One region of the Kitasatospora sp. NPDC018058 genome, then DNA from elsewhere that is predicted to be linked to it. Evidence: predicted binding sites of a transcription regulator. Region 1 holds the regulator's gene; the other holds the start of a gene.

Region 1 (15,030 bases):
CGCTCCGGTGGAGCGCTGTTCGGGAGGGGGACGACGCGGCCGGTCAGGATGTGACGGTGACCTGTGTCACGTGCTCGCGCAGGCCTGTCACGTCGCCGTGACCGGGCTGATCCGGGCGAGCTTCTCGGGGTTGACCACGGTGTACGCCTCGGTGATCCGCCCGTCGGCCAGGGCGAAGGCCACCACGCCGGTGACGGCGCCGGTGGCCTTCTCGTACCAGACCAGGCCCGGCTCGCCGTTGACCATCGCGTAGCCGAGTCCGAACTCGGGGGTGAACCACTTGTCCACCAGGCCGGCCACCAGCCGGGCCACCTTGTCGGCGCCGTGGACCGGGCGGGCGGCGGCGCGGACGATGCCGCCGCCGTCGGCGTGCCAGACCACGTCCGGGTCGAGGATCTCCATCAGGCCCAGGATGTCGCCCTTGGTGCTGGCGGCGGCGAAGGCCTCCACGGCCCGGCGGTGCTCGGCCGGGTCGGCGCCCGTGTGCGGGCCGCCGTCCTTGACCCGGCGGCGGGCCCGGGAGGCGAGCTGGCGGGTGGCGTCGGGGGTGCGGTCCAGGGAGGCGGCGATGTCCTCGAAGCCGACCGCGAAGACGTCGTGCAGGACGAAGGCGGCCCGCTCGGCCGGGGTGAGCTGCTCCAGCACGGCGAGCAGGGCGAGCGAGACGGACTCGCCGCGTTCGGCCAGCTCGGCGGGGGAGTCGGGGACGCCCGCGTAGGAGACGGAGGGCTCGGGCAGCCACTCGCCGTAGTAGGCCTCGCGGCGGGCCCGGGCGGAGCCGAGCTGGTCGTAACAGAGCCGGGTGACCACGGTGGTGAGGAAGGCGCGCGGGTCGGTGACGGCGGCCCGGTCGGCGGCCTGCCAGCGCAGCCAGGCGTCCTGAAGGACGTCCTCGGCGTCGGTGAAGGAGCCGAGCAGCCGGTAGGCGACCGAGCCCAGGTAGCGGCGGTTCGTCTCGAACGCGTCCGGGGCCTGTTCGGGGGCGGTGGGCTGGGCGGTCACGGGGCCACGGTAGCGAAGAGCGCCGCCCGTTGAGAAGATCCGCGGCGCGCGAAGGGCCGGGCGGGTGAGTCCCGTCCCGGCCCGTCACATGAGGAGGCGTCAGTCGACCTCGGCCACGGCCTCCGCGAACTGCGCCTGGTACAGCCGGGCGTACGCGCCGCCGGCGGCGATCAGCTCGTCGTGGGTGCCTTGCTCCACGATCGAGCCGTTCTCCATCACCAGGATCACGTCGGCGTCGCGGATGGTGGAGAGCCGGTGGGCGATCACGAAGCTGGTGCGGCCGGTGCGCAGCCGCGCCATGGCCCGCTGGATCAGCACCTCGGTACGGGTGTCGACCGAGCTGGTGGCCTCGTCCAGGACCAGGATGGACGGCTGGGCGAGGAACGCCCGGGCGATGGTGATCAGCTGCTTCTCGCCGGTGCTGACGCTGGCGCCCTCGTCGTCGACGACGGTGTCGTAGCCGTCCGGCAGGGTGCGGACGAAGCGGTCGACGTGGGCGGCCTTGGCGGCCTCGACGACCTGCTCGCGGGTGGCGCCCTGGGCGCCGTAGGCGATGTTGTCGGCGATGGTGCCGCCGAACAGCCAGGTGTCCTGGAGCACCATGCCGATGCCCGAGCGCAGCTCCTCGCGGGACATCGCGGCGATGTCCACCCCGTCCAGGGTGATCCGGCCGCCGCTGACCTCGTAGAACCGCATCAGCAGGTTGACCATGGTGGTCTTGCCGGCGCCGGTGGGGCCGACGATGGCCACGGTCTGGCCGGGCTCGACCTTGAGCGAGAGGTCCTCGATGAGCGGCTTGTCCGGGTCGTAGCGGAAGGACACGTCCTGGAAGGCGACCCGGCCGCGGACCGCGTCCGGCTTCTCCGGCATGGCCGGCTCGGGGCTCTGCTCGGTGGCGTCCAGCAGCTCGAAGACGCGCTCGGCGGAGGCGACGCCGGACTGCACCAGGTTGGCCATGCTGGCGACCTGGGTGAGCGGCTGGCTGAACTGCCGGGAGTACTGGATGAAGGCCTGCACGTCGCCGATGGACAGCGTGCCGCTGGCCACCCGCAGTCCGCCGACCACGGCGACCAGCACGTACTGCAGGTTGCCGATCAGCATCATCGCGGGCTGGATGATCCCGGAGATGAACTGGGCCCGGAAGCTGGACTGGAAGAGCGCCTCGTTGTGCTCACGGAAGGTCTCGGCGGACTCGCGCTGCCGGCCGAACACCTTGACCAGGGTGTGGCCGGTGTACATCTCCTCGATGTGGGCGTTGAGTTGGCCGGTGGACTTCCACTGCTGGACGAACTGCGGCTGCGCCCGCTTGCCGACCTTGGCGGCGACGACCACCGACAGCGGCACCGAGGCCAGCGCGATCAGGGCGAGCAGCGGGGAGATCCAGAACATCATCGCCAGCACACCGACCACGGTGAGCAGCGAGTTGATGACCTGTCCCATGGTCTGCTGCATGGACTGGCCGATGTTGTCGATGTCGTTGGTGACCCGGCTGAGCACCTCGCCGCGCGGCTGCTTGTCGAAGTAACTCAGCGGCAGCCGGGCCAGTTTGGCCTCGACGTCCTGGCGCAGCCGGTAGCTGGCCGACTGGATCGCCTTGGTGGCCAGGCGGCCCTGGAAGATGCCGAAGACGGCGGAGGCGACGTAGATGCCGAGCACCCAGAGCAGCACGGAGCCGATGGCGCCGAAGTCCATGCCGTGGCCGGGGGTGAAGTCGACCGCGGAGAGCAGGTCGGCGATGCCGCCCTCGCCGTGGGCGCGCAGCCCGTCGATGACCTCGGCCTTGGAGGTGCCGGGCTGGAAGCGGGCGCCGACGACGCCGGCGAAGATCAGGTCGGTGGCGTCACCGAGGATCTTGGGGCCGGTGACGGCGCAGCTGATGCCGAGCACGCCGAGCACCAGGACACCGATCAGCACGTTGCGCTCGGGGCGCAGCAGGCCGAGCACGCGCTTGCCGGAGCCCTTGAAGTCCATGGACTTCTCGGCGCCCTGGCCGCCCATGAAGCGGCCCGGTCCGGCGGAGCCGCGGCGGGCGGCGGCGGCCTGGGAGTCGCTGGGGAGTCCGTCCACCGGGCCCGAGGGCTTCCCGGCGGGTTTCCCGGCCGTGCCGGCGGGCTTTCCGGGGCTGGTCATGCCGCCTCCTGCTCGGTGAGCTGGGAGAGCACGATCTCCCGGTACGTCGGGTTGTCGGCCATCAGTTCACGGTGGGTGCCGGTGCCGACGACGGCTCCCTCGTCGAGGACGATGATCCGGTCGGCGTCGCGGATGGTGGAGACGCGCTGGGCGACGATCAGGACGGTGGCGTCGGCGGTCTCGTGGGCGAGGGCCTTGCGCAGCTTGGCGTCGGTGGCGTAGTCGAGCGCGGAGAAGGAGTCGTCGAAGAGGTAGACGTCGGGCTTACGCACCAGCGCCCGGGCGATGGCCAGGCGCTGGCGCTGGCCGCCGGAGACGTTGCCGCCCCCCTGGGCGATCGGGGCGTCCAGGCCCTCGGGCAGCTTCTCGACGAACTCCTTGGCCTGGGCGATCTCCAGGGCGTGCCAGAGTTCCTCGTCGGTGGCGTCGGGACGGCCGTAGCGGAGGTTGCTGGCGACGGTGCCGGAGAACAGGTACGGCTTCTGCGGGACGATGCCGACGCTCTCGGCGATCGCGTCGGCGGAGAGTTCGCGCACGTCCACGCCGTCCAGCAGGACCTGCCCGCCGGTGGCGTCGAAGAGCCGGGGGACCAGGCCGAGCAGGGTGGACTTGCCGCTGCCGGTGGAGCCGATGATGGCGGTGGTCTCGCCGGGGCTGGCGGTGAGGTCGATGCCGCGCAGCACCGAGGCCTCGGCGCCGGGGTAGCGGAAGTCGACGTCGCGCAGCTCCAGGTTGCCGCGGCGCAGCACCTCGGTGATCGGTGCGGCCGGCGGGACGACGCTGGAGCTGGTGCCGAGGACCTCGTCGATGCGCTCGGCGCAGACCTCGGCGCGCGGCACCATCATGAACATGAAGGTGGCCATCATGACGCTCAGCAGGATCTGCATCAGGTAGGAGAGGAAGGCGGTGAGCGCGCCGATCTCCATGTCGCCGCTGTCGATGCGGTGGGCGCCGAACCAGAGCACCGCGACGCTGGAGACGTTCACGACCAGCATCACGGCCGGGAACATCATGGACATCAGCCGGCCGACCCGCCCGGCGACCTGGGTGAGGTCCTCGTTGGCGTCGGCGAAGCGGTTCTGCTCGTGGTCGTCCTTGACGAAGGCGCGGATCACCCGGATGCCGGTGATCTGCTCGCGCAGCACCCGGTTCACGGTGTCGATCTTCGTCTGCATGCTGCGGAACTTGGGTCGCAGCGCCCGCACCAGCAGGGTGACGACGACGCCGAGCGCGGGGATGACGGCGAGCAGCAGGCCGGACAGCGGGACGTCCTGGTTGAGCGCCATGATGATGCCGCCGACGCACATGATCGGCGCGGCCACCATCAGGGTGAAGCTCATCAGGGCCAGCATCTGGACCTGCTGGACGTCGTTGGTGGTGCGGGTGATCAGGGAGGGCGCGCCGAACTGGCCGACCTCGCGGGAGGAGAAGGTCTGCACCCGGTCGAAGACGGCGGCCCGGAGGTCCCGGCCGAAGGCCATCGCCGTGCGGGCGCCGTAGTAGACGGCGCCGATCGAGCAGAGCGCCTGGACCAGGGTGACGCCGATCATCACCGCGCCCAGGCGCAGGATGTAGCCGGTGTCGCCCTTGACCACGCCTTTGTCGATGATGTCGGCGTTGAGTGTCGGCAGGTAGAGCGCCGCGAGGGTGGACACCAGCTGGAGTACCACCAGCAAGGTGATCGGTCGGGAGTATGGGCGCAGGTACGCCCGGAGCAGTCTGATCAGCACTGGCACACTCTTGTCGTCGCCGGTCGGGTTCGCACCCCAATTCTCGTTGTTCTGTGGCGTCGTACAGACGATTCGAGGGCTGTCCGACTGAGGTTTGCCGGGCCTTTGCCAAAGTGCCCCGCGACGCGGGTGCGGACGGGCCGTCCGTGCGCCCCCCTTCCGGGGCACCGGCGCCGCGAAGCCGTGCCAGCCGGCCTCGCCCTCTTACGGAATGACCGGTTTCCCCCTAGGCTGCTGACTACGCCCTTGTTACTGGCCGGTACCGCTCAGGTTAACCGGGGCCCGGCGGCCGCCCCCACGGACGCCGCAATCCCCCAGACGGCCACCCGCCCCCGGAGGTCCTCGTTGAGTTCCGCGCAGTCCCTGATCGACTCCGGCAGTGCCGACCTGGTCGCCGGGCGTCCGGCCTCCGTCGCCCACCTGTTCCTTGAGCGCGTCGCCGCCACCCCGAACGCCGAGGCGTACCGCTACCCGGCCCCGGTGGACGAGCACGCCGCGGACGGCGCCCCGGGCGCCGAGCAGTGGCGCTCGCTCACCTGGGCGCAGACCGCCGTCCGGGTGAAGGCGGTGGCGGCCGGCCTGATGGCGCTCGGCATCCAGGCCGAGGACCGGGTCGCGCTGGCCTCCTCCACCCGGCTGGAATGGATCATCGCCGACCTCGGGGCCATGTGCGCGGGCGCCGCCATCACCACGGTCTACCCCAGCACCAACGCCGACGAGACCGCCTTCATCCTCTCCGACTCCGGCTCCAAGGCGCTGTTCGCCGAGAACGCCGCCCAGCTGGCCAAGGCCGTCGGCCAGATCGAGCAGCTGCCCGAGCTGCGCACCGTCATCCTCTTCGACGAGCCCGCCGAGACCCCCGAGACGGCCGGGCTGGAGCTGCTCACCCTCGCCGAGCTGGAGCGGCGCGGCGCGGAGTACCTGGAGCAGCACCCGGACGCGATCGAGAAGGCCGTGGCCGCGCTCGACAAGGAGCAGCTGGCCACCCTCATCTACACCTCCGGCACCACCGGCCGCCCCAAGGGCGTGCGCCTGGTGCACGACTGCTGGGCGTACGAGGGTCGGGCGCAGGAGGCCAGCGGCCTGCTGGGCCCCGACGACGTCCAGTTCATGTGGCTGCCGCTGTCGCACGTCTTCGGCAAGACGCTGATCTCGGGCCAGATCGCCACCGGCCACGTGATGGCGGTGGACGGCCGGGTCGACCGGATCATCCACAACCTGCCGGCCATCCGGCCGACCGTCATGGCCTCCGCGCCGCGCATCTTCGAGAAGGTCTACAACGGCATCGCCGGCCGGGCCCGGGCCGAGGGCGGCGCCAAGTACAAGATCTTCATGTGGGCCGCCAAGGTCGCCCGCGAGCACGCCCGGGCCGTCCAGGAGAGCCGGGTCGCCACCGGCGCCGAGACCGCCCCGCTGGGCCTGCGGCTCCAGCACTCGCTGGCCGACAAGCTGGTGTACGCCAAGATCCGGGCGGCCTTCGGCGGCCGACTGCGCGGCGCCGTCTCGGGCAGCGCGGCGCTCGCCCCCGAGATCGGCTACTTCTTCCTCGGCGCCGGGGTGCCGATCCTGGAGGGCTACGGCCTCTCCGAGACCAGCGCCGGCTCCTGCGTCAACCGCAAGGAGGACGTGCGGATCGGCACGGTGGGCCGCCCGCTGCCCGGCACCGAGGTGCGGATCGCCGAGGACGGCGAGATCCTGCTGCGCGGCCCCGGCGTCATGCGCGGCTACCACAACCTGCCGGACAAGACCGCCGAGGTGCTGGAGCCGGACGGCTGGTTCCACACCGAGGACATCGGCGAGCTGAGCGCCGACGGCTTCCTGCGGATCACCGACCGCAAGAAGGACCTGTTCAAGACCTCCGGCGGCAAGTACGTGGCGCCCAGTGAGGTCGAGGGCAAGTTCAAGGCGCTCTGCCCGTTCGTCAGCAACATCCTGGTGATCGGCAACGGGCGCAACTTCTGCACCGCGCTGATCGGCCTGGACGAGTCGGTGCTGATGCCGTGGGCCGCCGACCACGGCCTGGCCGGCAGGAGCTACGCCGAACTGGCCGAGGAGCCGGCCGTGCGCGAGCTGATCGAGGGCTTCGTGAAGCGGGTCAACGCCGACCTGCAGCGCTGGCAGACGATCAAGAAGTTCCACCTGCTGCCGCGCGACCTCGACATCGAGCACGGCGAGCTGACCCCGAGCCTGAAGATCAAGCGCCCGGTGGTCGAGCGGACCTACGCGGACGCGGTGGCCGCGATGTACGCGGGCGCCAACGAGGCCTGATCCGCCCCGCTCCCGTACGGCCCGCGTGTTCGGTCGGGCCGTACGGGACAATGGGGTCATGCCCTCCGCACTCCCCGACGGCGAACCGGTGCCGTCCGACGGTTCCCTGCCCGCGCACGCCCTCACCGGGCTGGGGCGGCGGCCGTTCGGTTTCTACCTGCACGTGCCGTACTGCGCCAGCCGCTGCGGCTACTGCGACTTCAACACCTACACCGCCACCGAGCTGCGTTCCTCCGGTGCGGTCGCCTCGCAGGAGACCTACGCGGACAACGTGGTCGCCGAGATCAGGCTGGCCCGGAAGGTGCTGGGGGACGTGGACCTCCCGGTGCGGACCGTCTTCCTGGGCGGCGGCACCCCCACCCTGCTGCCCGCCCGCGACCTGGTGAAGATGCTCGCCGCGCTGCGCGAGGAGTTCGGGCTCGCCCCGGACGCCGAGGTCACCACCGAGGCCAACCCGGAGTCCGTCGACCCGGCGTACCTGGCCGAGCTGCGCGAGGGCGGCTACAACCGGATCTCCTTCGGCATGCAGAGCGCCCGCCCGCACGTCCTGCGGCTGCTCGACCGCCACCACACCCCGGGCCGCCCCGAGGCCTGCGTGGCCGAGGCCCGCGCGGCCGGCTTCGAGCACGTCAACCTCGACCTGATCTACGGCACCCCCGGCGAGTCCGACGACGACTGGCGGGCCTCCCTGGAGGCGGCGATCGGGGCCGGACCGGACCACGTCTCCGCGTACTCCCTGATCGTCGAGGAGGGCACCCGGCTGGCCGCCCGGGTCAAGCGCGGCGAACTGCCGATGATCGACGACGACGTGCACGCCGACCGCTACCTCATCGCCGAGCAGGCGCTCAGCGCGGCCGGCTACTCCTGGTACGAGGTCTCCAACTGGGCCACCACCCCCGAGGGCCGCTGCCGCCACAACGAGCTCTACTGGACCGGCGCCGACTGGTGGGGCGCCGGCCCCGGCGCCCACAGCCACATCGGCGGTGTCCGCTGGTGGAACGCCAAGCACCCCGCCGCCTACGCCCGGTCCCTCGCCGAGGGCCGCACCCCGGCGCTGGGCCGCGAGGTCCTGACGGACGAGGACCGCCGGGTCGAACGCATCCTGCTGGAACTGCGCCTGGTGGAGGGCGTCGCCCTGGACCTGCTGACCGACACCGGCCGCAAGGCCGCTTCCGTAGCCCTCGCCAACGGCCTCCTCGCCCCCGAGCCCTACGAGCAGGGCCGCGCCGCCCTCACCCTCCAGGGGCGGCTGCTGGCGGACGCGGTCGTACGTGACCTGGTGGACTGAGTGTCGTTAACGCGGGGTCAGCCGTCGGAGGGAGCGCGCAATGACCGCCATCGATGACCGGGTGACGGGGATCTTCGAGAACCTGGAGGTCCCGGAAGGCTTCAAGGTCGAGCTCATCAGGGGGGAAATCGTGATGACGGCCGGGCCGGACATGGTCCACAACATCATTGTCGAAGCCATTCGGGATCAGATCCCCCGGGCGGGGTGGCACCGTCTGACCACACAGGACATCGATCTTCCCGGATTGACGAGCGAGCCGCAGCCGGATCTGGTCGTGTTCGAGCGGGACGCCTTCGAGGGGCCGGGCCGCTTGATTCCCGCGCCCGTCCTCACTCTGGTGGTCGAGGTCGTCTCCAGGGCCAGCGTCCTCCGTGACTACCAGACCAAACGGGAGCTGTACGCCGAGGGCGCGATTCCCGTCTATCTGATCATCGACCCGATCAAGGCCGTCTGTGTGCTGCTGACCGAGCCGACCCGGTCGAGCGCCTCAGGGCTGCCGGACTACGTGTCCGCGCGGACCACCAAGTTCGGCGAGCCCATTCCGGTGGATCTGCTCGGCATCACCCTGGACACCTCGGAGTTCCAGACCTACTCCTGACCCGGCAGGGCCGTGAAGTCGATCAATTCCTCCACCTTGCCCAGCAGCTCGGGTTCCAGGTCCTTGTAACTGTTCACCTTCGACAGGATGTGCTTCCACGCCGCCGGGGTGTCCACCGGCCAGCCGAGACGGCGGCAGGTGCCCTCCTTCCAGTCCTCGCCGCGGGGGACGGCGGGCCAGGCGGGGATGCCGACGGAGGCGGGCTTCACGGCCTGCCAGACGTCGATGTAGGGGTGGCCGACGACCAGCACCGAGTCGCCGGTGACCTGGGCGGCGATGCGGTGTTCCTTGGTGCCGGGGAGCAGGTGGTCGACCAGGACGCCGAGGCGGCGCCCGGGGCCGGGGGCGAAGTCGGCGACGATGGCGGGGAGGTCGTCGATGCCGCGCAGGTACTCGACGACGACGCCCTCGATGCGCAGGTCGTCACCCCAGACCCGTTCGACCAGTTCGGCGTCGTGCCGGCCCTCGACGTAGATGCGGGACTCGCGGGCGACCCGGGCGCGGGCACCGGGGACGGCGATCGAGCCGGAGGCGGTGCGGCCGGGAGCACGGGAGGGGGCCGGGCCGGTGGGGCGCACCAGGGTGACGGCCTTGCCCTCCAGCAGGAAGCCGCGCGGGACCAGGGGGAAGACCCGGCGCTTGCCGAAGCGGTCCTCCAGGGTGACGGTGAACCCCTCGGCGGTCTTCTCGCAGCGCACCACCGCGCCGCAGAAGCCGGTGGTCACCTCCTCGACCACCAGGTCCCGTTCGGCGGGCACCTCCGGTGCGGGGGTCTGCTTCTTCCACGGCGGGGTCAGGTCTGGTCCGTACTGGCGGCTGCGCATACGGGTGATCATAGGGATGGCGGACGGACCGTCAGAGGCCCGGCGCGCCCCAGACCGGGAACCAGCGACTCAGGTCCTTCTCCAGCCGCAGGTCGTTCCCCAGCATCGCGTTGACCTGCAGCTCCAGCGGGCTGTTGCGCCGCTCGCCGCCGCCGGGCATCGGGGCGAAGGGGTAGAAGGTGCCGCGCTTGTAGAGGTAGACCAGGGCCAGCGACTGGCCCTCCGGGTTGCGGAAGCAGACCAGCGAGCAGAGCAGCTGCGGCCCGAAGCCGTTCGCCTCCAGCTCGCTGTTGACCGCGTGCAGGTCGTTCACCAGCTCCGGCAGTTCCTCGGGCCGGTGCCGGGTGAGCAGCCAGGAGTAGCCGTAGCCGTCCTTGGAGGCCTCCACCGGCACGCCGCCGCGCTCGGTGTCGGCGTCCAGCAGCGCCCGGACCTGCTGCTCGACCTGGACGAAGGCCGCGCCCTCCACGGCCGCGAAACAGACCGAACCGAGCCCGGTGGGGGTGAACCCGGCCCCGGCCTCCAGGGTGAGCGCGGCGGACGGCACACCGAACAGCTGGTCGAGGTCGGGCTTGACGGGCTTGGTGCGGCCGAACAGGGCGTCCAGGAATCCCACGGCGGTCCTTTCGGATCATTCGGATCAGGCGGTGATCAGCGGCCGAGCTGCTCGGAGATCTTCGCCAGCTGTGCCAGTCGCTTCTCCAGCGACGGGTGGGTGGAGAGCAGCTGCGAGGCGGTCTCCCGGGCGCTCAGCGCGGGGGCGAACCAGAAGGCGTTGTACGGCTGGGACTTGCGCAGGTCCTCGGTGGGGATGGCCGCGATCTGTCCGGTCACCTTGGTCAGGGCCGAGGCCAGGGCGCTGGGCCGGCCGGTGAGCTGGGCCGCGGCCCGGTCGGCGGCCAGCTCGCGGTAGCGGGAGAGCAGCCGGGTGAGCAGGAAGCTGATCGCGTAGACGACCATCGACACCAGCGGGACGATCAGCGCCACGATGGCCGCGTTCTGGTCGTTGTTGTTGCGCCCGCCGCCCATGAACCCGCCGTACACGGCGATCCGGGTCATCGCCCCGGCGAGCACGCCGAGGAAGCCGGCGATGGTCATCACGGCGACGTCCCGGTGGGCGACGTGCGACAGCTCGTGCGCCAGGACGCCTTCCAGTTCCTCCGGTTCGAGCCGGCGCAGCAGACCGGTGGTGACGCAGACCACCGCGTTCTGCGGGTTGCGGCCGGTGGCGAAGGCGTTGGGCATGTCGTTGTCGGCGACCGCCACGCGAGGCTTGGGCATGTCGGCCAGGGCGCAGAGCCGGTCGATGGTGCCGTGCAGCTGGGGGTACTGCTCCTCGGTCACCTGGTGGGCGCCCATCGCCCGCTCGGTGATCTTGTCGCTGAACCAGAACTGGGCCACGAACAGCCCGCCGGAGATCAGCACGATCAGCGGCCAGGCCCCGCGCAGCAGCGCGATCAGCAGGCCCGTGAAACCGACGTACAGCAGCCCGATCACGAACATCGTCGCGACCATGCGGCCGGTCAGGCCGCGGTCGGGCGCGAAACGGGTGTGCTGGCCCGAGCTCGACATCGCTTGCTCCTCCATTCGCCGTCGCTTTCGATGCTGCCACCCGGACGGTCCCCGAGCACCATCCCGTGCACGGGGAGTGTCGCGGCCCCGCCGCGAACTGCGGGCAGGATCACCCCGGGCGGGCCGTTCCTGCGAAAGGACCCGGGCCTTACACTGGCAGGTACGGTTCTGGCACTCGTGTGCGCAGAGTGCCAGGGTCGGGGTCCTTCCCGGGAGCGGCCCGCAGCATCACAGACGGACAACGTGCGAAGACGGAGGTGCGTGCCCCATGGCCGGTGAGGTCCGCCAGCTGGACGACCGCAAGCTCGCCGTTCTGCGTGCCATCGTCCAGGACTACGTGGGCACCGAGGAGCCGGTCGGCTCCAAGGCCCTGGTGGACCGGCACAACCTCGGGGTCTCCCCGGCCACCGTGCGCAACGACATGGCGGCGCTGGAGGAGGAGGGGTACATCCACCAGCCGCACACCAGCGCGGGGCGCATCCCCACCGACAAGGGCTACCGGTTGTTCGTCGACAAGCTGGCCGAGGTCAAGCCGATGAGCGCCCCGGAGCGGCGGGCGATCAGGCACTTCCTGGACGGCGCCGTCGACCTGGACGACGTGGTCGCCCGCACGGTGCGGCTGCTCGCCCAGCTGACCCGGCAGGTCGCCGTGGTCCAGTACCCTTCGCTGACCCGTTCCACCGTCCGGCACATCGAGCTGGTGGCGCTGGCTCCGGCCAAGGTGATGCTGGTCCTGATCACCAACACCGGCCGGGTCGAGCAGCGGATGGTCGACTGCCCGGGCACGGTCGGCGAGACGGTCCTGGCCGATCTGCGCGCGCGGATCAACGTGCGGGCGGCCGGCCAGCGGCTGCCGGACGTCCCGGGCCTGCTGGAGGAGCTGCCGGCCACCTTCGAGCAGATCGACCGGCCGACCGTCAGCACGGTCCTGGCGACCCTGTTCGAGGCGCTGGCCGAGCAGAACGAGGAGCGGATCATGCTGGCCGGCACGGCCAACCTGACCCGGTTGGGGCACGACTTCCCGCTCACCATCCAGCCGGTGCTGGAGGCCCTGGAGGAGCAGGTCGTCCTGCTTCGCCTCCTGGGTGAGACCACGGACGCCGCGATGACGGTCCGGATCGGGCGGGAGAACGCGTACGAAGGGCTGAATTCCACCTCGGTGGTGTCGGTCGGCTACGGTTCGGGCGACGAGAGCGTGGCCAAACTGGGTGTGATCGGTCCGACCCGGATGGACTACCCGGGCACAATGGGGGCGGTGCGAGCAGTGGCACGGTACGTGGGTCAGATCCTGGCCGAGTCGTAGCAAGCAGGCCGCTGTTACATAAGTAACGGCGGTGTCCAGTCGCACTACTACAGGCGGAACAAGCGGAGCATTTGGTGGCCACGGACTACTACGCGGTACTCGGCGTCCGACGGGATGCGGGGCAGGACGAGATCAAGAAGGCGTTCCGGCGCCTGGCACGCGAACTGCACCCGGACGTCAACCCGGACCCGAAGACGCAGGAGCGGTTCAAGGAGATCAACGCCGCCTACGAGGTGCTCTCCGACCCGCAGAAGCGTCAGGTCTACGACCTCGGCGGCGACCCGCTGTCGCCGGGCGGCGGTGGTGGCGCGGGCGGCTTCGGCGCCGGCGCGGCGGGCTTCGGCTTCTCCGACATCATGGACGCCTTCTTCGGCGCCGCGGCCGGCCAGCGTGGCCCGCGCTCGCGCACCCGCCGGGGCCAGGACGCCATGATCCGGCTGGAGATCACCCTGGAGGAGGCCGCCTTCGGCACCACCAAGGAACTCCAGGTCGACACCGCCGTCACCTGCACCACCTGCAACGGCGAGGGCGCGGCCCCCGGTACCTCCGCGCAGACCTGCGACATGTGCCGCGGCAAGGGCGAGGTCTCCCAGGTCACCCGCTCCTTCCTGGGGCAGGTCATGACCTCCCGCCCCTGCCCGCAGTGCCAGGGCTTCGGCACCGTCGTGCCGACCCCGTGCCCGGAGTGCGCCGGCGACGGCCGGGTCCGCGCCCGCCGCACCCTGACCGTCAAGATCCCGGCCGGTGTCGACAACGGCACCCGGATCCAGCTGGCCGGCGAGGGTGAGGTCGGCCCCGGCGGCGGCCCGGCCGGCGACCTGTACGTCGAGATCGCCGAGACCACCCACAGCGTCTTCCAGCGGCGCGGGGACGACCTGCACTGCACCGTCACCATCCCGATGACGGCCGCCGCGCTCGGCACCCAGGTGCCGCTGCAGACCCTGGACGGGCTGGAGGAGGTCGACATCCGGCCCGGCACCCAGTCCGGTCAGTCGATCCCGCTGCACGGCCGGGGCATCACCCACCTGCGCGGGGGCGGCCGGGGCGACCTGATAGTGCACGTCGAGGTGCAGACGCCCACCAAGCTCGACCCCGAGCAGGAGGAGCTGCTGCGCCGGCTCGCCGTACTGCGCGGTGAGGAGCGCCCGTCCGGTCAGTTCGCGCCGGGTCAGCAGGGCCTGTTCTCGCGCCTGAAGGACGCCTTCAACGGCCGGTAGACCGTCCGGGAGGGGGTGTCGGGGTCAGGGCCCCGACACCCCCTTCGCGTTCCTGTTCCGCCCACCCCCTCCGGAGGACCACCCCATGACCGCCCCCGTCTTCGTCGTCGCGACCGAGCGGATCGCCGCCGCCGTGCCCGGGGCGCTGGTGCGCCTGGACGGGGCGGAGGGGCGGCACGCGGCCGCGGTGAAGCGGCTGGAGGCCGGTGAGGCGGTGACCCTCGCGGACGGGTTGGGGCTCGGCGTGGACGGGACGGTCGCCGAGGTGCTCGGCAAGGACGCGATCGACGTCACGGTGGCCGCCGTGCGCCGGGAGCCGGAGCCGGCGCCGCGGATCGTCGTCGTCCAGGCGCTGCCCAAGGGCGACCGCGGCGAGCTGGCCGTGGAGACCATGACCGAGGTCGGCGTGGACGTGGTGATCCCCTGGGCCGCCTCGCGCTGCATCACCCAGTGGAAGGGCGACCGCGGCGCCAAGGCGCTCGCCAAGTGGCGGGCCACCGCCCGGGAGGCGGGCAAGCAGTCCCGCCGGCTGCGTTTCCCCGAGGTGCGCGAGCTGATGACCACCAGGCAGCTGGCCCCGCTGCTGGCCCAGGCCTCCCTCGCCGCGGTGCTGCACGAGGAGGGTGCCGAGCCGCTGGCGCACGCCGCGCTGCCCGCGGCCGGGGACATCGTGCTGGTGGTCGGCCCGGAGGGCGGGGTCTCCCCGGAGGAGCTGGCCGCCTTCGCCGAGGCGGGCGCGAAGCCCTACCGGCTGGGCCCCTCGGTGCTGCGCACCTCCACCGCCGGGGTGGCCGCCGGGGCGCTGCTGCTGGGGCGCACCGGCCGCTGGGCGTAGGGGCGCACCGGCCGCTGGGCGTAACCCCCGCACGCCGGGTCGGGAGTTGCGGAAAACGGGGCGGCTCGTACCCGCACCTGCCTACGCTGGCGGCGTGACGGACTCCCTGAGCACCTCTGCGGGCGCCTATCTGCGCCATCCCCATCTGCACGGTGACCTGGTCACCTTCGTCGCCGAGGACGACCTCTGGCTGGCCCCGCTGGGCGGTGGCCGGGCCTGGCGGCTGACGGCCGATCACCTGCCGGTGCACCACCCCCGGTTCT
Region 2 (15,030 bases), on a different contig from region 1:
GGTGGACGCGGACGGGCTGACCGAGCTGGGCCGGCTCGGCCCCGAGGCGCTGGCCGGCCGGACCGCGCCGACCCTGCTCACCCCGCACACCGGCGAGGCCGCCCGGCTGCTCGCGGGCGTCGAGGGCGCCGCGCCGCCCGCCGCCGGGGACCTGGCCGCCACCCGGCTGGCCACCGCCCGGCGGCTGGCGGCCGCCTACCGGGCCACCGTGCTGCTGAAGGGCTCCACCACCGTGGTGGCCGATCCGGGCGGGGCCGTCCGGGTGAACCCCACCGGTACCTCCTGGCTGGCCACCGCGGGCAGCGGGGACGTGCTGGCCGGTCTGGCCGGTTCGCTGCTCGCCTCGGGCCTGTCGCCGCTGGACGCCGCCTCGGTGGCCGCCTATCTGCACGGCCTGGCGGGCCGGGAGGCGGCGGGTGCCCCGGGGGCGCCGGTGACCGCGACGGGCGTCGCCCAGGCGCTCCCGACGGTCTGGCGGGCGGTGCGTCAGGGGTAGGCCCCGGCGGAACCGGACCATCCGTTCCAGGCGTCCCAGACAGGGCGGACGAGCCGTCCGCCGCAGGTCGACGGGGTGCCCGGTGCCCCGGTGCCGACCGCCGCGCCGATGGGCCGTTCGGCGAGGACTCCGGGACGTCTGGGAGACTGACCCTGATGACAACTGCGAACACGACCGGCACCGCCACCCTCACCGACGGCGTACGGGCCGAGGCGACCATCGATCTCGCCGCCCTGCGCGGCAACCTCGCCGCGCTGCGCGAGCGCGTCGGCGGCTCTGCCGTGATGCTCGCGGTCAAGGCGGACGCCTACGGCCACGGCGCGCTCGAGTGCGCCCGGGAGGCGGTCGCGAACGGCGTCGGCTGGCTCGGCTGCGCGACGCCCGACGAGGCGCTGGCGCTGCGGGCCGGTGGCATCCGCCCGGAGCACGCCCGCATCCTGTGCTGGCTGTGGACGCCCGGCGGGCCGTGGCGCGAGGCGCTGCGGGCGGACCTGGACATCTCGGTCAGCGGCCAGTGGGCGCTGGACGAGCTGCTGTCGGCCGTCCGGGAGACCGGCATCCCGGCGCGGGTCCACCTGAAGGCCGACACCGGACTGGGCCGCAACGGCTGCCAGCCGCACGACTGGCCGCAGCTGGTGGCGAACGCCCGGCGCGCCGAGGCCGAGGGACTGCTGAAGGTCGTCGGCATCTGGTCGCACTTCGCCGCCGCCGACGAGCCCGGCCACCCGTCGATCCAGGCCCAGCTGGACTCCTACCGCGCCGCGCTGGCGCACGCCGAGGCGGCCGGGCTGCGCCCCGAGGTGCGGCACCTGGCGAACTCCCCGGCCACCCTGCTGCTGCCGCAGTCGCACTTCGACCTGGTCCGCACCGGCCTGGCCGCGTACGGGCTGTCGCCGGTGCCCGAGGTGGGCTCCCCGGCGGACTTCGGGCTGCGCCCGGTGATGGCGCTGACCGCCCGGCTGGCGCTGGTCAAGCACGTCCCCGGCGGGCACGGGGTCAGCTACGGCCACCACTACGTGACGCCCGGCCCGACCACCCTGGGGCTGGTCCCGGTCGGCTACGGCGACGGCATCCCGCGCCACGCCAGTGGCGCCGGTCCGGTGCAGATCGGCGGCAAGTGGCGCACGGTGGCCGGCCGGATCGCGATGGACCAGTTCGTGGTGGACCTGGGCGGCGACACCCCCGGGATCGGCGACGAGGTGCTGCTGTTCGGCAGCGGCGAGCACGGCGAGCCGACCGCCGAGGACTGGGCCCGCGCCTGCGGCTCCATCTCGTACGAGATCATCACCCGGATCGGCGCCCGGGTGCCCCGCCGCTACCTGGGCGGCAGCCACGCCGAGGGCCTGTCGGCATGACCGACACGCCGGCCGAGCGCACCCCGGTCTCCGCGGTGGCCAAGGCGGCCGGCGCGGCCACCGGGGTGAGCCGGGCCGGTGTGATCGGGATCTCCGTCGGCGTGCTGGCGGCCGGCGCGGCCGCGGGCGTGGCGATCGAGCGGCTGACGGTCGGCCGGGCGATGCGCCACCGGGCGCGCGCCGAGCTGGACGCGGCCGCCCCGTACGGCTCGCTGCGCGGGCGCCCGCTCACGGTGGCCGCGCCGGACGGCACCGAGCTGTACGTGGAGCTGGACGGCACCGGCTGGGCCGAGCCGGACGGCCTCCCCGGAGGCGAGTGGGCGAGTGACAGCCCCGAGCCGCTGACCGTGGTGTTCTGCCACGGCTACTGCCTCAACCAGGACAGCTGGCACTTCCAGCGCGCCGCGCTGCGCGAGGGCGTGCGGCTGGTCTTCTGGGACCAGCGCAGCCACGGCCGCTCCGAGCGCTCCCGCTCGTACCTGGCCGGCGAGCCGGCCGGCATCGACCAGCTGGGCGGCGACCTCAAGGCGGTGCTGGACGCCGTCGCGCCGACCGGGCCGCTGGTGCTGGTGGGCCATTCGATGGGCGGCATGGCGGTGATGGCGCTGGCCGACCTGCACCCGGAGCTGTTCCGCGACCGCGTCGCCGGGGTCGCACTGGTCGGCACGCTGGCGGGGGACTGGGACGAGGTGAACCTCGGCCTGCCGAAGGTCGGCGCCAAGCTGTTCAAGAAGGTCGCGCCCGGCGTGATACGGCTGCTGGGCCGTCAGGTGGAGCTGGTGGAGGCGACCAGGCGGGTCGGTTCGGACGTGGCCGCCGTCTTCTACCGGAAGTTCTCCTTCGGCGGAAAGGACGTCGACCCCGGCGTGGTCCGCTTCGCCGAGCAACTGCTGGACGCCACCCCGATCGACGTGGTCGCCGAGTTCTACCCGGTGTTCGGCGCGCACGAGAAGTACGAGGCGCTGAACGCCCTGCGCGGCCTGCCGGCCCTGGTGCTGGCCGGGACGAAGGACCTGCTGACGCCCGCGACCCACAGCGAGGCGATGGCCGAACGGTTGCCCGGCGCCGAGCTGGTGCTGGTCGAGGACGCCGGGCACCTGGTGTTGCTGGAGCGCCCCGGGCTGGTCGACCACGAGCTGGCGCGGCTGCTGTGCCGGGCCGCCGGGTTCGCCGGTGCCGCGCCGCTGCCGGCGGCCGTCCTGGAGCTCGCCAGCGAGCGGCCCCGGGAACCGGAGCCGAACCCGGTCGCCGACCCCGCCTGACCCCGGCCCGCCGCGTCGGGGTGCGGCGATGTGGCACGGTAGCGGTGGCGGCCGGTGGTCGGCGCGCCGCTACGGACCGAAGGGCAAGACACGCGCATGGGCTCGCACGCCACTCTCACCGTCCTCACTCCGGAACGGATGGGCCGGCTCGGCCGGGAGCTGGCCGCGCTGCTGCGGCCGGGTGACCTGGTGCTGCTCTCCGGCGAGCTGGGGGCGGGGAAGACCACGCTGACCCGGGGCCTGGGGGAGGGGCTGCAGGTCCGCGGGGCGGTGACCTCGCCGACCTTCGTGATCGCCCGGGTGCACCCCTCGCTGGTCGGCGGCCCGGCCCTGGTGCACGTGGACGCGTACCGGCTGGGCGGGAACCTGGACGAGATGGAGGACCTCGACCTGGACGTCTCGCTGCCGGACTCGGTGATCGTGGTCGAGTGGGGCGAGGGCAAGGTCGAGCGGCTGTCCGAGGACCGGCTGGAGGTGCGGATCGAGCGGGCGATCGGCGACACCGCCGGGGAGGACCACGACCCGCGCCGGGTGGTGCTGACCGGTATCGGAGAGCGCTGGGCGGATGTGGAGCTGGAGAAGCTCGCCTGAAGGTCCGGTCTTCGAACCCCCGCCCGCGGGGTGTTCGCGGGCGGGCCCCGGCCGTTCCCCGTTTTGCCGACACCCTGTCGGCATGGTGTTGCGGGCGGGGCGCCGGGCGTGGTGGGATGGGTGCTGCGGTTAGGTCTGCCTAACTAGGGAGGCGCCATGTCGAGCCCCACCCCCGCCCCGGAGCGCGCCCCGCGCGGCACCGGGACCGGAGAGTCCGCCCGCCGCGTTCCGGGAGCGCCGATGCGGGCGCTGCTGGCCGCCTGCGCAGCCGCCGAGGCGGTGTCCACCCCGCCCGAACCGCAGCCGCGGCAGGCCGAGCAGCCCGAGGCGGAGACACCCCGGGCTGCCTGACGCCCGGCTCAGGCGACCACGACCACCTTGGTGCCGTTCGGCGCGAAGTCCCAGAGCAGCTGCCCGTCGGCGCGGCCGCTGCGGATACCGCCGGTCTTGGCCTTCGGGTCGGCGGTCGGCGTCGCGCCGTCCACCGCCGAGCTGAAGCCGAACACCACGCCGTTGTGCTGCGAGAAGCGCACCACGTGCTCGATCTGCCGGCCGTCGGTACCGGTGCCGATCGGGGTGCGGCTGTACACCGAGTAGCTGCCCGGGGTCGGCTCGACCGTGCCCGGGGTGACCAGGAACGTGGCCGCGACCTGCGGGTTCTTCTTCGGGTCGACCAGCCAGACGTAGTGGCTGCCCACCGAGTAGACGACCCGCGTGCCGCTGCCCGAGCTGGCCGGCAGGGCCGGGGCGGTCGGGGTGGGCGAGGCGCTCGGCGTCGCCGAGGCGGCCGGCCCGGTCGATGTCACCGCGGCGGTGGGGCGGGCACCGCCCGCGCGGTCCTGCGCGCCGTTGGCCTGGAAGGCCAGCAGGCTCACCACCGCCAGGGCCCCCAGGGTCAACCCCGTGACCACCACTCCAGGACCCATCTTCGCCACGTGCCGCTCCCGCCGCCGTCCTCTGTACGTACCGCCCTAATCGTGCCAGGTCCCCCCGGCCGGTCGGCAGCGCCCAGCACGTGTGTTCCGGATGGGGACACCAGCTCGATCGTCTGGTCGGCTCAACGTCGGTCTAACCTTGACCCGTGCTGCTGCTCGCGTTCGACACCGCTACCCCCGCCGTCACCGCCGCCGTCCACGACGGCACGGCCGTCCTCGCCGAGACCCACCAGGTCGACGCCCGACGCCACGGTGAACTGCTGCTGCCCGCGATCGACCAGGTCCTGCGGGCTGCCGGGGTGGACAAGCACCAGCTCACCGGCATCGCCGTCGGCGTCGGCCCGGGCCCGTACACCGGCCTGCGGGTCGGCCTGGTGACCGCCGCCGCGCTCGGCCACGCGCTCGGGCTGCCGGTGCACGGCGTCTGCACCCTGGACGCGATCGCCTTCCAGGCCCGCGCCGAGGGCTTGACCGGGCAGCCGTTCACGGTGGCCACCGACGCCCGCCGCAAGGAGGTCTACTGGGCCTCCTACGACGCCGAGGGCCGCCGCACCGAGGGCCCCGGCGTGGACCGCCCGGCCGAGCTGACGCCCCCGGCCCGCTCGGTGGGCGCCGGCGCGCTGCTCTACCCCGACGCCTTCCCCGGCGCCCACGGCCCCGAGCACGTCTCGGCCGGCGCCCTCGCCGGCTTCGCCGCCGCCGAGCTGGCCGCCGGGCGGGAGCTGCTGCCGAACCTCCCGCTGTACCTGCGCCGCCCGGACGCCCAGGTGCCCGCAGGCTACAAGGCGGTGCTCCCGGCGTGAACCACGGCACCACCCTGCGCCCGATGCGCTGGTGGGACATCGAGCCGGTGATGGAGCTGGAACTCAGGCTCTTCCCCGAGGACGCCTGGTCCCACGGGATGTACTGGTCCGAACTCGCCGAGGCCCACCCCGGCGGCACCCGCCACTACACCGTCGCCACCACCGGGGACGGCACCATCGTCGGCTACGCCGGACTGATGGAGATCGCCGGCGAGGGCGACGTCCAGACCATCGCCGTCGACGAGCGCCACCAGGGCGCCGGCCTCGGCACGGCGCTGCTCACCGACCTGATCCACGAGGCCGCCCGGCGCGGCTGCGCCGAACTGCTGCTGGAGGTACGGGTGGACAACCCGCGCGCCCAGCGGCTGTACGAGCGCCACGGCTTCGAACCGGTGGGCATCCGGCGCGGCTACTACCAGCCCGCCAACGTCGACGCGCTGGTGATGCGCCTCGACCACCCGAGCACTGACAGCACCGACCCGAAGGACATTGAGGACACCCGCCATGGCTGACGAACCGCTCGTCCTCGGCATCGAGACCTCCTGCGACGAGACCGGCGTCGGCATCGTGCGCGGCACCACGCTGCTGGCCGACGCGGTCGCCTCCAGCGTCAACGACCACGCCCGCTTCGGCGGCGTCGTCCCGGAGATCGCCAGCCGCGCCCACCTGGAGGCGATGGTCCCGACCATCCAACGCGCCCTGGACACCGCCGGGATCAAGGCGAGCGACCTGGACGGCATCGCCGTCACCGCCGGCCCCGGCCTGGCCGGCGCGCTGCTGGTCGGCGTCAGCGCCGCGAAGGCGTACGCCTGGGCGCTGGACAAGCCGCTGTACGGGGTCAACCACCTCGCCTCGCACATCTGCGTCGACCAGCTGGAGCACGGCCGGCTGCCCTCGCCGACGATGGCCCTGCTGGTCTCCGGCGGGCACTCCTCGCTGCTGCTCAGCGAGGACATCACCAGCGACGTGCGCCCGCTCGGCGCGACCATCGACGACGCGGCCGGCGAGGCCTTCGACAAGGTCGCCCGGGTGCTCGGCCTGGGCTTCCCCGGCGGCCCGATCGTCGACCGGACGGCCCGCGAGGGCGACCCCAAGGCGATCAACTTCCCGCGCGGCCTGAGCGGCAGGAACGACCCGGAGTACGACTTCTCCTTCTCCGGCCTGAAGACCGCCGTCGCCCGTTGGGTGGAGGCCAAGCGCCGGGCCGGCGAGGAGGTGCCGATCGCCGACGTGGCGGCCTCCTTCCAGGAGGCGGTCACCGACGTGCTCACCCGCAAGGCCGTCAAGGCGTGCAAGGACAACGGCGTCGACCACCTGATGATCGGCGGCGGCGTCGCGGCCAACTCCCGGCTGCGCGAGATGGCCCAGCAGCGCTGCGACCGGGCCGGCATCCGACTGCGGGTGCCCCGGCCGGGCCTGTGCACCGACAACGGCGCGATGGTGGCCGCGCTGGGCGCGGAGATGGTGTGGCGCGACCGCACGCCCTCCGCCTTCGACCTGTCGGCCGACTCCTCGCTGCCCGTCACCGACGTCCACGTCCCTGCCGCGGACATCGGGCACGGCGACCTCCACGGCCAGGCCTACGACGCCCTCGGCGGCGGCGCGGCATGACCGTCGCCGCGATGTGGGAGGCCCGGGCGGCGGACCATCGGGGCGACGAACTCGCCGCCTGGGTGCGGGAGTCCGCGCTGCCGGCGGTCCGCGGCGCGGCCGGCCTGGAGCGTCTTGAGCTGCTCTCCGCCCCGGGCGAGCGGGTGCTGCTGATCACCTGGTGGAGCGGTGCTCCGGTACCGGTCGCCGACCCGCCGGCCGAGTTGCTCGGCCGCCCGGTGCACCGCTGGTCCTTCACCAGCGAGTACGTCGAGTAGACGGTGGTCGGGAACCGCCGCCGTGCCCGCTACCGTGCATAGCTGAGAGAAAGCCGGACGGGATCGGGAGCGCGGTGCGGTGAGCAGGGACGGGCGGAGCAGGACCAGGACGTACGCGGCGGGGGCGCTGGCCTTGCTGGCCTTCGCCACCGCGTGCGGCGACAACGGGGACGGCGGCGGTGCCGCCCCGGCCGCGACGAAGACCACCGCGGCCGCGTCCCCGCCGTCCGGCGGCGCCGCGCCGACCGCCGCGGCCACCACGCCGGGGGCGGCCCCGGCCGAGGGCGACGCCGCGGCCTGGGCGAAGTGGAACCTCAAGCCGCTCGCCCCGGCCCCCGCGCCGCCCGCCGACAAGCCGATCAAGCTCGAACGCACCGGCACCGTACCGGTGATCAGCGACGTGAAGACGAGCGACAAGGTCGTCTTCATCACCATCGACGACGGCGCCGAGAAGGACCCGAAGTTCGTCGAGATGCTGACCGACCTCAAGGTGCCGATCACGATGTTCCTGACCAAGGACATCGTCAAGAACGACTACGGCTACTTCAAGCCGCTCCAGGCGCTCGGCAACCACATCCAGAACCACACCGTCACCCACCCGGTGATGAGCAAGCTCCCGGCGGACAAGCAGAAAGCCGAGATCTGCGACGACCAGGCCGCGCTCACCCAGCAGTACGGCACCGCCCCGCTGCTGTTCCGCCCGCCGTTCGGCGACGGCGCCAACACCCCGATGCTCAACACCTCGGTGCAGCAGTGCGGCCCGCGCGCGATCGTGCTCTGGCGCGAGTCGATGCAGATCCACGACATGCAGTACCAGGCCGCCGACAAGAAGCTGAAGCCCGGCGACATCATCCTGGCGCACTTCCGCGGCCCCAAGGAGCTCAAGGGCGCCACGATGACCCAGATGTTCGCCGACCTGCTGGCCCGGATCCAGGAGCAGGGCTTCTCGGTGGCCCGGCTGGACGACTACATCCAGGCGCCGGCGTCGTAACCGCTCAGACCGGCTGACCGAGCATCATCAGCGGTCCGTGGTCGGTGCGGCTGAGGATCACCGTGACGGTGTTCGGCCCGGAGGGCTTGAGCTGACGGCGCAGCTCCTCCGGGGTGATCGCCATCCCGCGCTTCTTGATCACCACCGTGCCGACCTGACGCTCGCGCAGCAGCGCCTTCAGCTTCTTGATGTGGAAGGGCAGCACGTCGGTGAGCTCGAAGGCGTGCGCGTACGGGGTGGCGACCAGCTCGTCCGAGGTCAGGTAGGCGATCTTCGGGTCGATCAGCCGGCCGCCGACCTGTTCGGCCACCTCGGCCACCAGGTGGGCCCGGATCACCGCGCCGTCCGGCTCGTACAGGTACCGCCCGACCGGTCCGGCCGGCGGGTCGGGCAGGTCGCCGCCGGCCAGGCTGGCGCCCTGCGGCAGCAGGGTGGCGCGGTGCGGGTGGGCCGCCTCGGTGCCGAACCAGAGCACCGCCTCCTTGACGTCCCCGTGGTCGGAGACCCACTCGGCCTCGGCGTCCGCCGGGACGGCCTCGTGCGGGATGCCCGGTGCCACCTTCAGCGCGCCGATCGGGGTCCGCCGCCCGGCCTCGATCGCCCAGGACAGCGGCGGGGCGTACGCCTCGGGGTCGAACACCCGGCCCCGCGAGGTCCGGCGGGCAGGGTCGGTGAACACCGCGTCGTAGCCGGTGACGTCCACCTCGGCGACGTCCGCGCAGCGCACCTGGACCAGCTCGGACAGGCCCAGCGCGGCGGCGTTGGCCGCGGTCGCGGCGCAGGCCGCCGGGTCCTTGTCCACCGCCAGCACCTCGATCCCGGCCCGGGCCAGCGCCAGCACGTCCCCGCCGATGCCGCAGCACAGGTCCGCCAGCCGTCGTACCCCCAATTGGGCGAACCGGCGCGCCCGCCACTCGGCCACACTGCGCCGGGTGGACTGCTCGACCCCGTTGGGCGTGAAGTACATCAGGTCCGCGTCCGCCCCGAACTTCGCCCGCGCCCGCTGCCGCAGCCGCGCCTGCCCGAACGCCGCCGACACCAGCTCCGCCGGATGCTCCCGCCGCAGCCGGGTGGCGAGCGCCAGCTCCTCCTCGGGCGTGAACTCGCGCAACTCGGCGAGCAGGGCCTGGCCCTCGGGGGTCAGCAGGGGCTGGAGGTTCTCGGTGTCCACGGGCCCATTCTGACCGGTCAGCCGAGGATGTTGAGGCCGACGGCGGGCCAGATCAGCAGCGGCCCGAGCACAGGTGCGGCCGCCGCGACGACCGGGGTGATCCGGTAGCCGGTCCGCCAGGTGCCCCGGACGGTGAACGCCAGCCCCACAAGGGTGCCGACGACGCAGACGACCAGCCCGGCGGCCCAGGAGTGGAGGAAGAGCGCCAGGACGAAGGCCGCCCAGAAGCCGATGTACGCCGCGCCGCCGATCGACAGGAGGACGGTCAGGGCGAGCAGCAGGTCGACGCCCCAGTGAATCCGTGGCCGTGGCGCGCTCACCGGAGGACGCCGGAGGAGAAGACGGCCGGGAGGACGAAGGGCGAGATCGAGGCCGCGACCGGCAGGCAGCGGTAGCCGGCGCGGTGGCTGCGGACGGCGACCACGATGTCCGCCACCAGGGCGGCCACCGGGCCGGCGAGCATCCCGTAGGCCAGGAAGGCCCAGGCGCTGCCGTCGCCCTCGTCGCCGCGGCCGGGGCCGTTGCCGAAGCTCGCGACGAAGGAGAAGACGACGTACGGGAGTGCGATTCCCAGCAGGGGCAGTGCCAGTAGGGCGAAGGTGGCGTCCTTGAGCCGGGACGGGCCGATGCGGGCCGGGGTGTCGGTCATGGGACGAGTCTGCGACCCGGGCTCCGCCTCGCACATGAGTACGGCTACTCATTCGCGGAACGGGTTCCGGAGGCGCGCCGTTGGCACTCTGGTTGACGGAGTGCTAACACGGGCCTATGGTCGTCCTTGGCACTCCCCACTAGGGGAGTGCTAACGCGAAGACGCGTGTCTGACCCCCGCGACGGCAGGCATGCAGGTTCGCCCCTACCCGTTAGAAAACCCCGTAATCTCCGAAGGGGAGCTCGGACGTGACCACCAGCAGCAAGGTTGCCATCAAGCCGCTCGAGGACCGCATCGTGGTCCAGCCGCTCGACGCCGAGACCACCACGGCCTCCGGCCTGGTTATCCCGGACACCGCCAAGGAGAAGCCCCAGGAGGGCGTCGTCCTGGCCGTCGGCCCGGGCCGCTTCGAGGACGGCCAGCGTCTGCCGCTCGACGTCGCCGTGGGTGACATCGTCCTGTACTCGAAGTACGGCGGCACCGAGGTCAAGTACCAGGGCGAGGAGTACCTCGTCCTCTCGGCCCGCGACGTCCTCGCGATCATCGAGAAGTAAGACGTCCCCGCCCCGCCCCGGATCGCGTCCTCAGTGACGGTGGCCCGGGGCGTGGTCGTTGGTCCACCTAGTTCGGCGGCCTCCGAAGCGGCCGCAGCCCCGAGGGAATAGGGAACATGGCGAAGATCCTGCAGTTCGACGAGGACGCCCGCCGCTCGCTGGAGCGCGGTGTCAACAAGCTGGCCGACACCGTCAAGGTGACCATCGGCCCCAAGGGCCGCAACGTCGTCATCGACAAGAAGTTCGGTGCCCCGACCATCACCAACGACGGTGTCACCATCGCCCGCGAGGTCGAGCTGGACGACCCGTACGAGAACCTTGGCGCGCAGCTCGTCAAGGAGGTCGCCACCAAGACCAACGACGTCGCGGGTGACGGCACCACCACCGCCACCGTGCTGGCCCAGGCCCTGGTCAACGAGGGTCTGCGCAACGTCGCCGCCGGTGCCGGCCCGGCCGCCCTGAAGAAGGGCATCGACAAGGCCGTCGCCGCCGTCTCCGAGCACCTGCTCTCGGTGGCCCGCGAGATCGAGGGCAAGGACGACGTCGCCGCCGTCGCGTCCCTCTCCGCCCAGGACACCCAGGTCGGCGAGCTGATCGCCGAGGCGATCGACAAGGTCGGCAAGGACGGTGTCATCACCGTCGAGGAGTCGAACACCTTCGGCGTGGAGCTGGACTTCACCGAGGGCATGCAGTTCGACAAGGGCTACCTGTCGCCGTACTTCGTCACCGACGCGGAGCGGCAGGAGGCGGTCCTGGAGGACCCGTACATCCTGATCAACCAGGGCAAGATCTCCTCCATCCAGGAGCTGCTGCCGCTGCTGGAGAAGATCCTGCAGGGCGGTGCCACCAAGCCGCTGCTGATCATCGCCGAGGACGTCGACGGCGAGGCGCTGTCGACCCTGGTCGTGAACAAGATCCGCGGCACCTTCAACGCCGTGGCCGTCAAGGCCCCGGGCTTCGGCGACCGCCGCAAGGCGATCCTCGGCGACCTGGCCGTCCTGACCGGTGGCCAGGTCATCTCCGAGGAGATCGGCCTCAAGCTCGACCAGGTCGGCCTGGACGTGCTGGGCACCGCCCGCCGCGTGACCATCACCAAGGACGAGACCACGGTCGTCGACGGTGCCGGTGACGCCGAGGCCGTGGCCGGCCGCGTCGCCCAGATCAAGGGCGAGATCGCCGCGACCGACTCCGACTGGGACCGCGAGAAGCTGCAGGAGCGCCTGGCCAAGCTGGCCGGCGGCGTCTGCGTCATCAAGGTCGGCGCCGCCACCGAGGTGGAGCTGAAGGAGCGCAAGCACCGCCTGGAGGACGCCATCTCGGCGACCCGCGCCGCGGTCGAGGAGGGCATCGTCGCCGGTGGTGGCGCCTCCCTGGTCCACGCCGCCAAGGTGCTGAACGACGGCCTGGGCCTGTCGGGTGACGAGGCCACCGGTGTCGCCGTGGTCCGCAAGGCGCTGCACGAGCCGCTGCGCTGGATCGCCCAGAACGCCGGCCTGGAGGGCTACGTCATCACCTCCAAGGTCTCCGAGCTGGAGATCGGCCAGGGCTACAACGCCGCCACCGGCGAGTACGGCGACCTGGTGAAGGCCGGCGTCATCGACCCGGTCAAGGTCACCCGCTCCGCCCTGGAGAACGCCGCCTCGATCGCCTCCCTGCTGCTCACCACCGAGACCCTCGTGGTGGAGAAGAAGGAGGAGGAGGCCGAGAACGGTCACGGCCACTCGCACGGCCACGGCCACTCGCACTGAGGCCCGGCGCGATAGCCGCAACTCCTGACCGGAGGCCCGGTCCGCTCCCTCGGGGAGGCGGGCCGGGCCTCCGGCGTTGCCGGGCGGGTGCGCCCGGCGGTCGTTCTTCAGGCTTCAACTATCAGTAGAATTTTGCAGAATGCAAAGATTGCCTTATAACTGAGGCATGATCGAGGCCCGCCATCTGCGCGTCCTGCGTGCGGTCGCCCGCACCGGCTCCTTCTCCGCCGCCGCCCGCGAGCTGGGGTGTACGCAGCCTGCCATCAGCCAGCAGATGAAGGCCCTGGAGAAGTCGGTCGACACCCCGCTGGTGGTCCGTTCGGGCCGCGGGATGCAGCTCAGCGAGGCCGGGCGGGTCCTGCTCAAGCATGCCACCGGGATCCTGGCCGGGCTCTCCGCCGCCGAGGAGGAGGTGGCCGCGATCGCCGGGCTGCGGGCCGGGCGGGTGCGGCTGGTGTCCTTCCCGACCGCGAGTTCCACCCTGGTGCCGCCCGGCGTCGCCCGGCTGCGGGACAGCCATCCGGGGGTGCGCGTGTCGCTGGTCGAGGCGGAGCCGCCGGAGTCGCTGGCGATGCTGCGCGGCGGGGAGTGCGAGATCGCGCTGGCCTTCCGCTACCCGCAGTCCGACGGCGCCGTCGCGCTGTCGGCCCCCGCGCACGGTACCCCGCGCGAGGCGCGGGCCGAGGCGAACCTGGAGGCGCAGCAGTTGTCGGCCGGCACCGACTGGTCCGACCTGGTGGTCACCCCGCTGCTGGACGACCCGCTGGTGGGCGTGCTGCCCGCCGCCCACCCGCTGGCCGGGCGGGGCAGGCCGGTGGAGCTGGCCGAGCTGGCGGGGGAGCAGTGGATCGCCGGCTGCCCGCAGTGCCGGGGGCACCTGGTGGAGCTGTGCGCCGGGGCGGGCTTCGAGCCCCGGATCGACTTCGCGACCGACGACTACCCGGCGGTGGTCGGCCTGGTGGCGGCCGGGCTGGGGGTGGCGGTGCTGCCCCGGCTGGCGCTGCAGTCGGTGCGCCCTGACGGCGTGTCGACGGTGCCGGTGCGGACGGCCTCCGGGGTGCCGGCGGTGCGCCAGGTGGTGGCGCTGACCCTGCCGGACCTGGCCGAGGTGCCGGCCGTCGCGCTGATGCTGGAGCGCCTGGCGGGCGCGGCCGCCGACCGCTGACGGTCGGTGGCGGGGCTGCCGCCTGCCCGGTGCCGGATGTGATGTGAGCAGCCTGAGGCGCCGCGAAGAATCGTTTCTTCACGGCGTGTCGTCGAGGCGGGTCTAGCGCTGTGCGACCGCCGGCGGGGTCAGCGGGACCTCCACAAGGCGGTGCCGCGAGCGGCCCAGCATCTCCTCGCGCTCGTCCTCCGTCATCCCGCCCCAGACGCCGTACGGTTCGCGGACCGCCAGGGCGTGTGCGGCGCACTCGGCGATCACCGGGCAGCGCATGCAGACCTCCTTGGCACTGGCCTCACGCGAACTGCGCGCCGCCCCGCGCTCGCCCTCGGGGTGGAAGAAGAGCGAGCTGTCCACGCCACGACAGGCTGCCGAGAGCTGCCAGTCCCAGAGGTCCGCGTTGGGACCCGGGAGGCGGGAGAAATCTGCCATGGCTCATTCCCTTCGGAAGCGGTCGGCCGTCGGCCGGGCGTGCTCGGCGGGCTGGTGCCGAGCGGTGCCCGGCGGGGCGTCCCGCGCTGGTATGGACACCTGGAAATATGACTTAAGGCAACTCCATGGACAAGTCACCCACACACTGGCACAACAGTCAATGACCATGAGAAAGCTATAAAAACGGGCAAACCGGGCAAGGGCTTTCGATGGGCGCGGGGTGCGGCAATCGGGTGGCCGACAGGCGCGCGACACGCCGCACCGGTGTGCGGGTCGTACGCCGACCGCGCGCGAGCTGCGCAAAAGTGCGGCGTGTGCACCGCGATGCGGCTGATCGGTAATGGGTTGGCCACGTACAGTGGTGGGGATGGCCCGAAGGCCGTAACTCATTCGAGTGACGGTCGTTGGAAGTGCGGAGGCGGTTAGCGGGCGCCGGACGTCGGGAACGATCGCGGGCAAGTCGGGGCGATCAGGACGAAGTCTGTCGCCGATCGGCCGTGTCGGAGAGGTTCGTACCAGCCAGGAGGCTCAACGTGACGCGGATCAGCTGCGGAGGACGACGGTCATGACTTCCGTTCTCGTTTGCGACGATTCCCCGCTCGCCCGCGAGGCGCTTCGCCGCGCCGTCGCGACCGTACCCGGTGTGGACCGGGTCACCACCGCGACGAACGGGGAGGAGGTCCTTCGCCGCTGGGTGGCCGACCGGTCCGACCTCGTCCTGATGGACGTCCGGATGCCCGGCCTCGGCGGGGTCGAGACGGTCCGGCGGCTGCTGTCCGCCGACCCGGGCGCCCGGATCATCATGCTCACCGTCGCCGAGGACCTCGACGGTGTCGCCCTGGCGGTGGCCGCCGGTGCCCGCGGGTACCTGCACAAGGACGCCTCGCGCGCCGAGCTGCGGGCCACCGTCACCCAGGCCCTCGCCGACCCGACCTGGCGGCTCGCCCCGCGCCGACTGCGCAGTCCCGACATGGGCGCGGCGCCGACCTTGACGGCGCGTGAGATCCAGGTGC

The links. Region 1 encodes HrcA, which represses chaperone genes, less so after heat shock. Its sites were predicted from a motif close to TTNGCACTCNGNNNNNCNGAGTGCNAA; they were not measured.
Region 2: the regulator HrcA is predicted to act here: its motif matches at 10,202-10,228, upstream of groES (co-chaperone GroES).

Annotation. Positions count from the first base shown of each region.
Region 1 covers NZ_JBIRFA010000013.1:110,366-125,395, reverse strand. Annotated here, with positions in the region: gene sigJ (RNA polymerase sigma factor SigJ) at 88-1,002, opposite strand; gene ACH4E7_RS20125 (ABC transporter ATP-binding protein) at 1,102-3,132, opposite strand; gene ACH4E7_RS20120 (ABC transporter ATP-binding protein) at 3,129-4,862, opposite strand; gene ACH4E7_RS20115 (AMP-dependent synthetase/ligase) at 5,208-7,130, shown strand; gene hemW (radical SAM family heme chaperone HemW) at 7,189-8,418, shown strand; gene ACH4E7_RS20105 (Uma2 family endonuclease) at 8,459-9,016, shown strand; gene ACH4E7_RS20100 (DUF3097 domain-containing protein) at 9,007-9,840, opposite strand; gene ACH4E7_RS20095 (hypothetical protein) at 9,872-10,456, opposite strand; gene htpX (zinc metalloprotease HtpX) at 10,492-11,412, opposite strand; gene hrcA (heat-inducible transcriptional repressor HrcA) at 11,681-12,715, shown strand; gene dnaJ (molecular chaperone DnaJ) at 12,790-13,932, shown strand; gene ACH4E7_RS20075 (16S rRNA (uracil(1498)-N(3))-methyltransferase) at 14,018-14,767, shown strand; gene ACH4E7_RS20070 (S41 family peptidase) at 14,862-15,030, shown strand, end outside.
Region 2 covers NZ_JBIRFA010000011.1:143,144-158,173, reverse strand. Annotated here, with positions in the region: gene ACH4E7_RS17910 (NAD(P)H-hydrate dehydratase) at 1-496, shown strand, start outside; gene alr (alanine racemase) at 652-1,851, shown strand; gene ACH4E7_RS17900 (alpha/beta fold hydrolase) at 1,848-3,113, shown strand; gene tsaE (tRNA (adenosine(37)-N6)-threonylcarbamoyltransferase complex ATPase subunit type 1 TsaE) at 3,210-3,704, shown strand; gene ACH4E7_RS17890 (hypothetical protein) at 3,861-4,055, shown strand; gene ACH4E7_RS17885 (hypothetical protein) at 4,064-4,630, opposite strand; gene tsaB (tRNA (adenosine(37)-N6)-threonylcarbamoyltransferase complex dimerization subunit type 1 TsaB) at 4,786-5,442, shown strand; gene rimI (ribosomal protein S18-alanine N-acetyltransferase) at 5,466-5,954, shown strand; gene tsaD (tRNA (adenosine(37)-N6)-threonylcarbamoyltransferase complex transferase subunit TsaD) at 5,947-7,053, shown strand; gene ACH4E7_RS17865 (hypothetical protein) at 7,050-7,310, shown strand; gene ACH4E7_RS17860 (polysaccharide deacetylase family protein) at 7,390-8,301, shown strand; gene ACH4E7_RS17855 (SAM-dependent methyltransferase) at 8,306-9,493, opposite strand; gene ACH4E7_RS17850 (hypothetical protein) at 9,490-9,792, opposite strand; gene ACH4E7_RS17845 (hypothetical protein) at 9,789-10,121, opposite strand; gene groES (co-chaperone GroES) at 10,370-10,675, shown strand; gene groL (chaperonin GroEL) at 10,792-12,423, shown strand; gene ACH4E7_RS17830 (LysR family transcriptional regulator) at 12,590-13,588, shown strand; gene ACH4E7_RS17825 (WhiB family transcriptional regulator) at 13,691-14,017, opposite strand; gene ACH4E7_RS17820 (response regulator transcription factor) at 14,583-15,030, shown strand, end outside.